DNA from 4 places in the Cobetia sp. Dlab-2-AX genome. Region 1 is predicted to be linked to each of the others. Evidence: predicted binding sites of a transcription regulator. Region 1 holds the regulator's gene; each other region holds the start of a gene.
What was found. The regulator sigma-54, encoded in region 1, starts transcription at its own class of promoters, with help from an activator protein. The targets are predictions, from matches to a motif close to TGGCACNNNNNTTGCTNT.
Positions count from the first base shown of each region.

Region 1 (3,611 bases):
CCGGGCTGGCCGTCGCGCCATGACCCGCGCCGCAACACCTTCTTCCCTGCCGCTCGATGGCATCATTGCTCGGGCGGCGACCCCGTCATGCCAAGGAGCCACCATGACTTCCACGACTCGCAAGCCCTTGACGGCCTGTCGCCAGACCCTCAACAGCGGTGTCATGGCGCTCTGCCTGGCACTGGGCATGTCTACCTTCGCCCCGGCCGCCATGGCGCTGGACAGCGATGCCAGCCAGCCGATCAACATCGCCGCGGATGCCCTGTCTCTCGATGACAAGGCCGGTACCGCCACCTATACCGGCCAGGTGGAGATGCGCCAGGGCAGCATGAAGCTCGATGCCAGCCGCGTCGATATCAGCCGCGCCGGCAGCGGCGAGATCTCGCTGGTCAAGGCCACCGGCAAGCGTGCCTACCTGGAACAGCAACCCGCACCCGACGAGAAGCTGGTCAAGGGCTGGGCCGACACCATCCGCTACCATGCGCTGGAGCGCCGCGTGGAGCTGGTCGGCAATGCGCGCCTCGAGAAAGGCGATGACACCTTCGAAGGCGGCTACGTGGAGTACTTCCTCGACAAGCGCCAGGTGAACGCCAACAACAGCAAGACGGCACAGCAGACCGAAGGCGGTCGCGTACACATGACTCTGACGCCGCGCGGCGCCAATGCCAGCAAGGAAAACTGAGTCATGACTGCTGCTACTCCGCGTACGTTGAGCGCTCGCCATCTGGCCAAGGCCTACAAGGGCCGCAAGGTGGTCAAGGACATCTCGCTTGAGATCCGTCAGGGTGACATCGTCGGCCTGCTGGGCCCCAACGGCGCCGGCAAGACGACCTCGTTCTACATGATCGTCGGGCTGGTGCGCGCCGATGCCGGCAACGTCTCCATCGACGACAAGGACCTCTCCGCTGCCGCCATGCATCAGCGTGCACGCGCCGGCATCGGCTATCTGCCTCAGGAGGCGTCGATCTTCCGCAAGCTGTCGGTAGCCGACAACATCATGGCGATTCTGGAGACCCGCAAGGACCTGGATCGCAATGGCCGCAAGGCACGCCTTGAAGAGTTGCTCGAGGAATTCAGCATCACGCATATCCGCGCCAGCGCCGGCATGAGCCTGTCCGGTGGCGAGCGTCGACGGGTCGAGATCGCCCGCGCTCTGGCCACCGAGCCGGACTTCGTGCTGCTCGATGAGCCCTTCGCCGGCGTCGATCCCATCTCGGTGGGCGAGATCAAGAGCATCGTGCGCCAACTGCGCGATCGTGGCATCGGCGTGCTGATCACCGACCACAACGTGCGCGAGACACTCGATATTTGTGACACCGCCTATATCGTCGGCGATGGCCAGATCATCGCCCACGGTGACGCGGACTCCATCCTGGCCAACCAGCAGGTGCGCGACGTCTACCTGGGCCACGAGTTCACGCTCTAGGGTCAGCGGCTGCGCTGAGCCCACCGGAGGCGAAAGCTTCAAAAGCCGCTGCGTGATTTTATCGCGTAGCGGCTTTTTCATGTCTGACATCAGACGCATGCATGACGTCCATACCACCTTGGTGGAAACATGGCATGCAAGTTGCTTGAATATTCACAGCAACCACTTGTCAGTGCCCCGAGTCACGGTATAGCGTAGTAAGCACGTTCCTTTGCCGTGAATTGACTGACTCCATGAAACCCACCCTGCAACTCCGCCTCGGCACCTCGCTGACCATGACGCCGCAGCTTCAGCAAGCGATCCAGCTGCTGCAGCTGTCGACGCTCGATCTGCGTCAGGAGATTCAGCAAGCCCTCGAGTCCAACCCGATGTTGGAGCTCGACGAGGACTACGAGTCGCTGGATGTCATCGAGACACAGGATACGAGCGAGATCTCCACTGCCGACTCCTCAAGCGAGATTCCCGAGGAATACCCCCTCGACAGTGACTGGTCGGACCTCTACCAGGACCACGCCGGTAGCCTGACCAGCTCCGGCAGTGGCAGCGGGAGCGAAGAAGGGCCGGACTTCGATCGCAATACCAGTGTCGAGAGCCTGCAGGACCACCTGCGCTGGCAGCTGGCGATGACCGACCTCGATGGCCGTGAACGCCAGATGGCGGAGAGCCTGATCGATGCCGTCGACGGTGCCGGTTACCTGAGCCTGTCACTCGATGAGCTGGTCGATGGTCTGCGCGGCCAGGGCCTGCCCGGTCTCAAGGCCTCCGAGCTCGAGCAGGTACTGCTGCGTCTGCAGCAGTTCGACCCGACCGGCGTCTTCGCCCGCGACCTGCGCGAGTGCCTGCTGCTGCAACTGGCGCTGCTGCCGGATGATCTGCCGCTGCTGGCGCAGGCGCGTCGCCTGGTACGTCAATTCCTCGAGGCACTGGGCAACGATGACCGCAAGCTGCTCAAGCGCCGACTGAGCCTTGACGATGACGAGCTGGACCACGTCATCCGCCTGGTGCGCGCGCTCGATCCGCGTCCGGCATCCGCCTGGGGCGAGCCCGCCAGCGATTACGTGATCCCTGATCTGCTGGTGCGTTATACCCGCCACGGCTGGCAGGTCGAGCTCAACCCGGAAGCGCTGCCCAAGCTGCGCATCCAGCCGGAATACGCCGCACTGATAAAGCGTGCCGACAAGTCCGCCGACAACACCTTCCTCAAGGACAACCTGCAGGAAGCGCGCTGGCTGATGAAGAGCCTGTCATCACGCAATGACACCCTGCTCAAGGTCGGCCGCGAGATCATGGCGCGCCAGATCGACTTCCTCGAGCAAGGCGAGGAAGGCATGAAGCCACTGATTCTGGCCAACATCGCCGAAGTGGTCGAGATGCACGAATCGACCATCTCGCGGGTCACGACCCAGAAATACATCCACACCCCGCGCGGCGTCTTCGAGCTCAAGTTCTTCTTCTCGAGCCAGGTCGGTGGCAGCGGCAGTGGCGACGCCCACTCAAGCACCGCCATTCGTGCCCGCATCCGCAAGCTGATTGCGGAAGAACCGGCTCGCAAGCCTCTCTCCGACTCACGCCTGGTCGATCTGCTCGCCAGCGATGGCATCGAGGTCGCACGCCGTACCGTGGCCAAGTATCGCGAAGCGATGGGCATCCCATCCTCCAGCGAGCGCAAGCGTCTGGCCTGAGGCATCACCTGCAGCTGCCATGCCCTGCTTTCACCTCCACAATGGCAGCCGCCGCCAACCTCAGACGCTGGTTTTCTCTCTCACCAGCCTCTGACATTACTGACACCGGCGCGCCTGTTGCGCGCCCTGTCATGCCGTCAACCACTCGTCAATGACCCATCATGGCCCATGACGGCGCGCAGGATGTTGGCAAAAATCCATCATTCCGGCAGCATCATTTACCGTCAATCGCATGTTTTTAAAGTCACTTTTGGCCGTATTGCACCGGGATGACACTCGGTGATCCTTCCGGCACGCTGCTTGCTCCACGCAACCCAGGCGCCTGAAAGGCGGCGTACATGCAGGGATTGGCGACGAAAACCCGCCTTCTTGCGCGCCTTTCATGCACCACCCTTCAAGCGTGACCTTGAAGTCCATTCCGCTACCCTTCATTGAGTTGAAGACAAGCACTGAGCCACGATGCAGCGCAGCGTTGATCTTTGCGCAAAGCTTGGGCATTGTCG
Region 1 is NZ_JAMXRV010000003.1:111,283-114,893, reverse strand. Features, by position in the region: gene lptA (lipopolysaccharide transport periplasmic protein LptA) at 104-682, shown strand; gene lptB (LPS export ABC transporter ATP-binding protein) at 686-1,426, shown strand; gene NH396_RS06145 (RNA polymerase factor sigma-54) at 1,660-3,108, shown strand.

Region 2 (3,611 bases), on a different contig from region 1:
CGCGAGAGTGGCTGTCACGGGGAGCATGAGAAGCATGGGGAGAAAGAGACATGCGATACCTTGGCGTGAAACGAGAGAAGGTAGGCGTAGCCCAGGCGGTGACCAATACTTCGAGGCCTGAGCTACGCAGCGTGACGCGACAGAGCCAGCAGACACAGGCCTCGAGGTCATCTGCAAGGATGACCTCGAGGCATCAGGGCCGCGAATCTTCCTCGCCCGGCAGGAAGCTGGGCTCCTGGGCGAGGCGGTCGATCTCGGCGCGGAACTCATCAAGGTCCTGGAAGCGACGATAGACCGAAGCGAAGCGGATATAGGCGACCTGATCCAGCCGCTTGAGCTGCTGCATGACTTCATCCCCGATGCGCCGCGCCTCGATCTCACGTTCGCCGGTGGCACGCAGACGCTGGCGAATGCGCTCCACCGCGGCCTCGATCAGTTCGGAGGACACCGGGCGTTTTTCCAGCGCACGCAGCATGCCGGCACGCAGCTTGTGCTCATCGAAGCTCTCACGCGAGCCGTCACCCTTGACCACGCGCGGCATGACCAGCTCCGCTGTTTCGTAGGTCGTGAAACGCTCACCACAGGCCGCACACTGGCGCCGACGCCGCACCTGGTCACCCTCGACCACCAGCCGGGAATCCGTGACCTTGGTTTCATGAGTTCCGCAGAAGGGACAGTGCATGTTGGAGAGCCTGCTTGGGTGCGAGGTGGCTGCGACCCCGCGCGAAGCACAGCGAGGAAGTGGCGCAGCGCAGCCGAATGACAGCGAATGGCGGGTATTGTAACCGTTAAGGCCCCGCCACGGGAGCCTATGTCAGCCCCGACCTATCTGAACTGGCCTTGGGGAGAGACCAAAGGGCGACAGGAGTTTCCTGCATTGTCGCCCTGGGGGGGGCGGACACCACGGCGAAAGCGTCAATCAACCTGCTCGGCAGGCTTGAAATCCCCGCGGGATAACCGAAAGATGACATCAGGGTGCAGCGCCTCACGAGGACGCTTGCCCGAGCTGTGGAATCCTTTCACGACTGGCGGCAGATGATCTCTGCCGCGAGACTGATCACGATGACGCAAGGAGCTGCGACATGGGAATCATTGCATGGATCATATTCGGTCTCATTGCCGGCATCATCGCCAAGGTGATCGTGCCCGGCAAGGACCCGGGTGGCATCATCGTCACCAGCATCATCGGCATTCTGGGGGCCGTGGTCGGTGGCTGGGTCGGCACCCTGATGGGCTTCGGGGAAGTGACGGGATTCAATCTGGCCAGCTTTGTCATCGCCGTGCTCGGCGCCGTCATCCTGCTGATCCTGTATCGCGTGCTGCGCAAGTAAAGCGCGTCTTGAAGCGCATTGGCGTCAGCCGGCCTCAGGCCATATGACGCCCGACAGGACGGCCAGCCGGCTCATGCAGGCTGGCCGTCCTGTCTTGCAGGCTTGAAGAATCTGGCCCGAGGCGTGCATGACTCAAGGGTAAAGACACCAGGCCGTCGCCCACGGGCGCCGCTGAGCCGATGCGCTATTCAGGCATTTCACCAAACGACGGCCAGCCGACTTCATCTGATATGTGATTTCCTGTCTTGCCACCGGCCCCCGCAAGATTGCGCCGGCGGGCTTAACGAAGATCACCCGCGACACGCTCTGCCCGTTGCGGCTCACGCGGCAGAGCCAGACCGCTTCTGCTGCCACGAGGATTGCCCATGTCCGATACGCCACCTCCCGATCACTCGACTTCCACTGCCTCCGATCCTGCGCCGAGCGAGGGCAACGCCAGGCCACGCGCCAGAGTCTCTCTCGCCAAGCGCCTCTCGCAGGCTGATTTCCAGGCCCACGCCACACGTCTGCTCGCCGAGATCTACCCGCAGCGTCATGAAGAAGTCCTCAGACGCCTGGAGACGGTGCTGGATTTCCATCGCACGCGCCTCAATCCCCGCGTACCGGAAGGCGAGCCACTCTGGAGCGAGCGCGACCAGTGGCTGATCACCTACGGCGACAGCCTGCAGCAGGAAGGCGAGGCGCCACTGGCGACCCTGCACGACTTCCTCGCCAGCCGACTGGACGACAGCCTGTCCGGTGTCCACGTGCTGCCCTTCTTTCCGTGGAGCAGCGATGACGGCTTCAGCGTCGTCCACTATCGCGAGGTCAATCCGGCCCTCGGCGACTGGCAGGACATCCGGCGCCTGAGTGAGCAGCGCGACCTGATGGCAGACCTGGTCATCAATCACTGCTCACGCGAGTCACTGTGGTTCGCCGACTATCTGGCCGGTGTGCAGCCCGGTCGCGACTACTTCATCGAGATGGACCCCGACACCGATGTCTCCGAGGTCGTGCGCCCGCGCCCGTCTGCCCTGCTCACGCCGGTGCATACCCGTCGTGGCCTGCGCCATCTTTGGGCAACCTTCTCGGATGACCAGATCGACCTGAACTTCGCCAATCCCGATGTGCTGCTCGAATTCATCGGCATCCTGCTTTATTACCTCGAGCAGGGCGCGGGCATCATCCGCCTCGATGCGGTGGCCTTCCTGTGGAAGCGCCAGGGCACTTCCTGCATCCACCTGCCGGAGACACATGCCGTGGTGCGCCTGCTGCGCGCCATCGTCGATCATCTGGCGCCGGGCAGCCTGTTGATCACCGAGACCAACGTGCCCCATGCCGAGAACATGTCCTACTTCGGGCTCGACCGTCTGTCACAGCACGACCTCGCCACCATCGAGGGCAGCGCCCAGGCCGATGAAGCGCACCTGATCTATCAGTTCACGCTGCCGCCGCTGACGCTGCACACCCTGACCTCCGGCGATGCCAGCGCCCTGACCCAGTGGGCCGCCAGCCTGCCGTCGTTGCCCTCCGGCTGCAGCTACTTCAACTTCACCGCCAGCCACGACGGCATCGGCGTTCGCGCCCTTGAGGGCCTGCTGCCCGACCACGAGCGCGACACCCTGGTGCGACTGGTGCATGACTTCGGCGGCTACGTCAGCATGCGCGCCAACCCGGGCCGCGCCGACACCCCCTATGAACTCAACATCAGCTACTTCGATGCGCTCAAGGGCACGCGGCGCGGCCAGGACCCGTGGCAGATAGAGCGTTTCATCGCCAGTCAGACCCTGATGCTGAGCCTGCAGGGCATCCCGGGGCTGTATATCCACTCGCTGACCGCGACCCCCAATCACCAGGAAGGCGTCGAACGCGATGGTCATCTGCGCGCCATCAACCGCCGCAAGTGGCAGCGTGATGAACTGGAAGCGCTGCTGGCAAGCCCCAACACCGCAACCCATGAGGTCTTCCACGCCCTCAAGCGCCGGATGGCACTGCGCCGCAACGAACCCTGCTTCCACCCGGATGCCGACCAGAATGTCTTCGATGTCGGCCCGGACTTCTTCGTCTTCGAGCGCGTCACCCATGAAGGGCGTCGCCTGCTGTTCGCCCTCAATGTCACCGATCAGCCGCGCGTGCTGCCGCTGCCGGCAAGCTGGCAAGGCGTCGCGCTGACCGACCACCTGTGCCACGACAAGGCCTACGACCCCACCATGGCTCGCCGTCCCTATCAAGCGGCCTGGCTGATGGAGCAAACCGTGCGCCCGCCGGCCATCGAGGTCGTCTGACGCCCTCTTTTTCCCC
Region 2 is NZ_JAMXRV010000001.1:454,381-457,991, forward strand. Features, by position in the region: gene nrdR (transcriptional regulator NrdR) at 194-682, opposite strand; gene NH396_RS01970 (GlsB/YeaQ/YmgE family stress response membrane protein) at 1,083-1,331, shown strand; gene NH396_RS01975 (sugar phosphorylase) at 1,697-3,595, shown strand.
Region 2: a site for sigma-54 is predicted at 1,444-1,461, ahead of NH396_RS01975 (sugar phosphorylase). Genes of this name have one in related genera too.

Region 3 (3,611 bases), on a different contig from region 1:
GCAACTCCGCCTGGATGACATGCTTGCCACGCTCCAACGCCGGCACCATGAAGACGGTACTGTGCATGGCGGATTGAGACGGCGCGCCATCCACGGTCACGCGCACCTTGTCTTCCGGACGCAGCTTGGGCTCGATCCCCAGGCGTACCGCCAGATTGCCCGCCTGTCCGGTCTGCAGCGTTTCCTCGTTGGACGGGCTCTGGATGGTGAAGGTGGTATAGCCACGGAAAGCCACATCCACCGCAGGCGCCCGGGTGCTCTCGCTGGATGAGGAAGAACTCACGCGCGACGGCGTGCTGCGCCGCGGCGGCAGGGATTCCGTCGATGGCACCACGCTGAGCGGCGTCAGCTGCACCTTGCTGCCGCCCGCAGGCTGATCACTGAAGACCACGTTGCCATTGGCATCGACGTGGCGATAGACCTGAGCCGCCTGAAGATCGAACGACAGGCTCGTCAGCATCAGCGTCGCTGCCAGCAGCAGGCACTGCAGTGGCTCGGGGCGCGCTGCTGGCAGTGCACGCGAGTCAGTCGCGGGGTTCGCGACGCGCAGGGAGGATACGAAGGGCCACATCCGAAGATTCCTGAAGAGAGTCATGGGAGGCCAGAAGCCGCAGGCAGCTCCAGCGGGATTGGGTCTATCGGCAGGCGATCCTGCTGCCTGTTGACAAGGCTAACAAGTTACAAAGCTTACCGCGTTGATGCCAGCATTTGGGGCCCTCGACAAGACGCCTGTGGGCATTGACTGTCACGCAAGGCTACCACCGCGCCCTGCAGGTCTGTCAGCAGCATTGCCGATATCAGGCAAAAGGATCAGAGCAAAGAGCCAGAACGAAAAACAGGGCCACACCTGTCGGTATGGCCCTGCTGTCGTCATCGTCGTGGGCTTGCCTCCACCTGGAAGGCACTCCGCCAGATGGCGTGGCTAGCGAATGACTGCCTCAACCTCTGCAGCGCCTGGGCGTTGCTGTACTTGGGCGTTGCAGTGCTTAGGCGTTGCAGTGCTTAGACGCTGTAGTACATGTCGAATTCGAGCGGGTGAGTCGCCATGCGCAGGCGCTGGACGTCTTCGCCCTTCAGCTCGAGATAGGCATCGATCATGTTGTCTGTGAAGACGCCGCCCTGGGTCAGGAACTCACGATCGCCGTCAAGCGCGGTCAGGGCCTGTTCGAGGCTCTCGGCCACAGTCGGGATGGACTTGGCTTCTTCGGCCGGCAGGTCGTAGAGGTTCTTGTCCATCGCGTCACCCGGGTGGATCTTGTTCTTGATACCGTCGATACCGGCCATCAGCATCGCGGAGAACGCCAGGTACGGGTTGGCCGTCGGATCCGGGAAACGCGCCTCGACACGCTTGCCTTTCGGGCTGGCAGTGTACGGAATGCGGATGGAAGCGGAACGGTTGCGGGCAGAGTAGGCCAGCATGACCGGCGCTTCGAAGCCCGGCACCAGACGCTTGTAGGAGTTGGTGGACGCATTGGTGAAGGCGTTCAGGGCACGAGCGTGCTTGATGATGCCGCCAATGTAGTAGAGAGCCATTTCGGACAGACCCGCGTACTCGTCACCGGCGAACTGGTTGTCGCCATCCTTCCAGAAGGACTGGTGAACGTGCATGCCTGAACCGTTGTCCCCGACCAGCGGCTTGGGCATGAAGGTCGCGGACTTGCCGTAGGCGTGAGCCACGTTGTGGATCACGTACTTGAGTTCCTGAACCTCATCGGCCTTCTTGACCAGGGTATTGAACTTGACGCCAATCTCGTTCTGGCCGGCGTTCGCCACTTCGTGGTGGTGAACTTCGACTTCCTGACCGATGGCTTCCAGGGTGTTGCACATGGCAGCACGGATATCGTGGAAGCTGTCGATCGGCGGGACCGGGAAGTAGCCGCCCTTCAGACGCGGACGGTGACCCAGGTTGCCGCCTTCCGGCGTGGAATCGGTCGCCCAGGCACCTTCTTCGGAAGAGATCTTGAACATGGAACCGTTCATCTCGTTCTTCCAGTGCACTTCGTCGAAGATGAAGAATTCCGGCTCCGGACCGAAGAAGGCGGTGTCGCCCAGACCGGTAGACTTCAGGTATTCCTCGGCGCGCTTGGCGACGGAGCGCGGATCGCGCTCATAGCCCTGCATGGTGGCCGGCTCGATGACGTCGCAGCGCAGCACCAGGGTAGTGTCTTCGGTGAACGGGTCGAGGAAGGCAGTGCCGTCGTCCGGCATCAGGATCATGTCGGATTCGTTGATGCCCTTCCAACCTTCGATGGAGGAACCATCGAACATCTGGCCGTTCTCGAAGAATTCCTCATCCACTGCACGCGCCGGGATGGAGACGTGCTGCTCCTTGCCCTTGGTGTCGGTGAAGCGCAGATCAACCCACTTGACTTCGTGTTCTTCAATCAGGGCAAGTGTCTTCTCAGCCATGGTAATTCTCCGATGGAGCCGGCGGCTCTGGTTACAGTTGGTGTCAGCGTTGTCTGGGGTTATTGCTCTATTTTGTAAGCCTTTTCTCTCATGGTCGGCGTCGTTATGCCAGCCATCAGACAGGATGCTCTAACAATGCAGTGAGCGTGCCAGAATGGCGCACGCCGCATCGTCGATTTCAGTAAGCTAATGAATATGCTAAAAAAAAACATCACCATCTTCATGCATACAGCACGAAAACCCGACCAAGGATGGGCCGACAAGGTGCAAAAATTCTTGCCGCGCAGTGCAGATTCATCATTTGGGTGCACCAAAAAACGTCATTGCTCCACATTGGTGCAAAATACTGGATCTCAAGTATTTCTCCGCTCACACCCGATGATCACGTCAGCATCAGATTGCGGTCATTTCTTCCTTTCCTCCTGATGTTGGCCTCGACTCACAAGTTTTTTTCATGCGCGACAGGGGGGCGGAAAAGACTTGAGAGACAATCATTTGGGCACTTCAGACCAATTGAAGGCACTCGCTGACTCGCCTCGTGAATGCACGATGCTGGCAGGAGGCATGCCATGCCCCCTATAATGCGCCCCAAATCACAAGCGCCCGGTACGCGAGCGCCCATTTTCCGCACAGGTTCCCGTCGTGATCGAGAAACTTCGCAACATAGCCATCATCGCCCACGTTGACCACGGTAAAACTACCCTGGTCGACAAGCTCCTGAGTCAGTCTGGCACCCTGGACCGCAAGGCCGAGGGTCAGGAACGCATCATGGATTCCAACGACCAGGAAAAAGAGCGCGGCATCACCATTCTCGCGAAGAACACCGCGATCCAGTGGAACGACTACCACATCAACATCGTGGATACCCCCGGGCACGCTGACTTCGGTGGCGAAGTCGAGCGCGTGATGTCCATGGTCGATTCCGTACTGCTGCTGGTCGATGCCGTCGATGGCCCGATGCCGCAGACGCGCTTCGTGACCCAGAAGGCATTCGCCCAGGGCCTGAAGCCGATCGTCGTCGTCAACAAGATCGACCGTCCGGGCTCTCGTCCTGACTGGGTCGTTGACCAGATCTTCGATCTGTTCGACAACCTGGGCGCGACTGACGAGCAGCTCGACTTCCCGATCATCTACTGCTCTGCCCTCAACGGCATTGCCGGTATGGACCCGGAAGACCTGAAAGACACCATGGACCCGATGTT
Region 3 is NZ_JAMXRV010000005.1:298,418-302,028, reverse strand. Features, by position in the region: gene NH396_RS10960 (DUF4124 domain-containing protein) at 1-571, opposite strand, end outside; gene glnA (glutamate--ammonia ligase) at 1,003-2,409, opposite strand; gene typA (translational GTPase TypA) at 3,052-3,611, shown strand, end outside.
Region 3: a site for sigma-54 is predicted at 2,544-2,561, ahead of glnA (glutamate--ammonia ligase). Genes of this name have one in related genera too.

Region 4 (3,611 bases), on a different contig from region 1:
GTCGAGGTCTATGAGGTCAAGCAGGGCGAGTGGATCCAGATCATCGACGTGGCGGGTCGTCAGTGTTCCGACTTCGTGGCCTTCGATGCCAATGCCTGGGCACAGGGCGAGGAGCTGGGGCTGGATGGCGGCGCCACGCGCAGTCTGTCCGGGTACTGCATGCCCAATCCGGGGCTTTACTCGGTGTTCTTTGATCAGCACATGCATCCGATGCTGGAAGTGGTGCAAGACACGGTAGGGCGCCATGACAGCTTCATGCTCGCCTGTTCGCCGCAGTACTACGAACACCACGGCTACTTCGGTCACGATAGCTGCACGATCAACTTCAACAACGGCCTATCCAAGTCGCATGGCATTCGGCAGCGTGCCAGCTGGCCGGCGATCAACTTCTTCTTCAATGCCTATGTCGAGCCCTGCGGCACCCTGGCGGTGGATGAGCCCTGGTCGCGCCCAGGTGACTATGTGCTTTTGCGCGCCGACCGTGACCTCATCTGTGCCTCATCGGCCTGCCCGGACGACATCGACGCCGCGAATGGCTGGGTGCCGACCGATATCCATGTGCGTATCTACGCCGCTAAACATGACTTCCCCCGCGGTATCGCCTATCGCAACCGGCCCGAGGAATTGCCGCGCATGACACTGCCCACCGCCTTCCATCCCTGCACGTCCGCCTTGACCAAGCAGTTCATCGACTACCACGGCTACTGGCTGGCCACCCATTATGAAGGGTGGGGCGCGCGGGCCGAGTATCTGGCCTGCCGTGAACGGGTCGCGATGATGGATCTCTCGGCACTGCGCAAGTTCGAGGTCGCCGGACCGGACGCCGAACGTCTGCTTCAGTACGCACTGACCCGCAATGTGCGCCGGCTTTCCATCGGTGAGGTGGTGTACTCGGCCATGTGTCAGGAAACCGGTGGAATGCTCGATGACGGCACCTTGTTCCGCATGGGCGAGCAGACCTTCCGCTGGATCTGTGGTGACCCGGCCAGCGGCCAGTGGCTGCGAGATCTCGCCGCGCGCCAGGGCTATCGCGTCACGGTGCGTGACTCCACCCATCAGCTGCACAACATCGCGCTGCAGGGACCGAAGAGTCGTGAGGTGCTGGCGCCGTTGATCTGGAATGCGCGCACCCAGCCGGAGGTGGAAACGCTGGGCTGGTTCCGCTTCATGATCGGTCGCCTGTCGGGACCGGATGGCATCCCGCTGATGGTGTCGCGCACCGGCTATACCGGTGAGCTCGGCTATGAAGTCTGGTGTCATCCCAAGGACGCCCCGGCCGTGTGGGAGGCGATGTGGGCGGCGGGTGAGCCGCATGGCATCGCGCCGCTGGGACTGGATGCCCTGGACATGCTGAGAATCGAAGCGGGGCTGATCTTCGCCGGCCATGAATTCTGTCCGCAGACCTCCCCCTATGAAGCGGGTATCGGCTTCACCGTGCCCATGAAGAGCAAGGAGGATGATTTCGTCGGGCGGGCAGCGCTGCAACGCGAGGCGCCGGAATCACGGCATCGCGTGATGGGTCTGAAGATGCACAGCAGCGAGTTGGTCAGCCACGGCGATCTCGTCTATCACGGCCGCTATCCGGTGGGCGTGGTCACCAGTGCCACCCAGTCGCCGCTGCTCGATCGCTCCATCGCGATGTGCCGCCTGGCACCGGACTTCGCAAGCCCGGGAACCCAGCTCGAAATCGGCCAGCTGGATGGCCATCAGAAGCGCCTCGCCGCCGAGGTGGTGACATTGCCATTCCATGACCCGGAGCGCCTCAAGGTGCGTAGCTGATCCCACTGCCAGGAGGGGAAGCATGAGAGGTGAGTCGCGAGCAATGACTTGCGTATATGCAGCGCCCTGCAAGTCATCTCACGGTGCATGCCGTGGCCGGCATGCCTCAATAACGCCCATCCTCCTCGCAGGGAAGGCTTTGCGGGCTTCATATCTGAAGAGAAGTCCTCGGTTTCAAGAATGTGTCAGTAAAAACAACGAATTGCTGAGGGTGGCCAATCAGGGTCATCTGGCATGTCGCTTGCTTTATCCAGCAGGTCCCCTTGAAAAACAACAACAACCCCCGGACGGGCAGTGCCGCTTGCACAGTGAAGCGCGCTGATCCACAGGCTCCGGTAAAGGAGAAAAGACGATGGATGAAAAGACGTTGCAAAGCATATTGGATATGCATCAGGCGATGAACATCGAGGTGTTCTATTGGTGGTGTACCGCCATCATGTTCCTGATCCATGCAGGTTTTCTGGCCTATGAGATCGGTGCCTCGCGTTCCAAGAATGCCTTGGCATCCGGCATGAAGAACGTACTGACGCTGGCCTCGATCATCCCCGCCTTCTATTTCGTGGGCTGGTGGATCTACAACGCCTTCCCCAACGGGCTGATCCCCATCGAAGCGTCCGCCGCTCTGCCGTGGAGCGCGAGCATGCGTCCGGACGCCGATGACATGGGCACCGGCATCTTCTTCGCCGCCTTTGCGCTGTTCGGCGCGACCACCGGCTCCATCCTGTCGGGGGCGGTGATCGAACGCATCCGCTTGGGGGCCTTCCTGATTCTGGCGGTGATTCTCGGCGCCGGTGTCTGGATCATGGCGGGCGCCTGGGGCTGGCATCCGGATGGCTGGATGCTGCACAAGCTGGGCTACCACGATGTCGGCGCCGCCGGTGTGGTGCACGCCGTGGCCGGCTTCTTCGCGCTGGGCGTGCTGCTCAATCTGGGCGCGCGCATCGGCAAGTACAGTGACGATGGCAAGCCGCAGGTGATCGCGCCGCACAACATGCCGATGACGTTGATCGGCCTGATGCTGATCATCGTCGGTTTCTTCGGCTTCCTCGGCGGTTGCATCATCTTCAACACCGGTGACATCGGCTGGACCACCATCTACGGCAATCGCACCAACCTTTCTGCCTTCGCCTTCAATACCCTGATGGGCTTCGGTGGCGGCGTGATCGGTGCCTATCTGTCCTCGCGTGACCCGTTCTGGACCATGTCCGGTGCGCTGGGCGGCATCATCACCGTCGCGGCGGGGCTGGATCTCTATAACCCGGGCCTGGCCTTCGTGCTGGCGGTCACCGGTGGCGCCCTGATGCCGAAGATAGGCGCACTGCTCGAGAAGCGTGGCCTGGATGACTCCGTCGGCGCCTTCGCGGTGCATGGCTTCTGCGGCTTCTACGGCGTGGTACTGGTGGGCATCTTCGCGGCCGGCTTCCCGAATGTCGGCGAAGGCGTGCCGGACGTTTCTTTCACCGGCCAGCTGACCGGCGCGGTGGTGATGGCACTGACGGGCTTCATTCCGGGCTGGGGCGTGGCCTATCTGCTCAAGAAGTTCAACCTGCTGCGCGTACCGCCGCATGTCGAGGTACTGGGGCTGGACCTGTTCGAAGTCCCGGCCAAGGCCTACCCGGAGAGTATGGCAACTGAGTCATCTTCGAGTGTGCCGGCACGTTCCGGTGGGGTGGTGGCAGCGCCGATGGACAAGCGCCCGGACATCAGCTGAGCCCTGGTAGCTGAGCCTCGGCGCACATCCTGAAGGGGCCAGTCTGTCGAGATGATGTCGAGATAAGTGGGGACTGGCCCCGTTATTGCAGTACTGGTAGACCCAACCGATATCCGCTTTC
Region 4 is NZ_JAMXRV010000002.1:154,821-158,431, reverse strand. Features, by position in the region: gene NH396_RS03785 (aminomethyltransferase family protein) at 1-1,779, shown strand, start outside; gene NH396_RS03780 (ammonium transporter) at 2,132-3,490, shown strand.
Region 4: a site for sigma-54 is predicted at 2,010-2,027, ahead of NH396_RS03780 (ammonium transporter). Genes of this name have one in related genera too.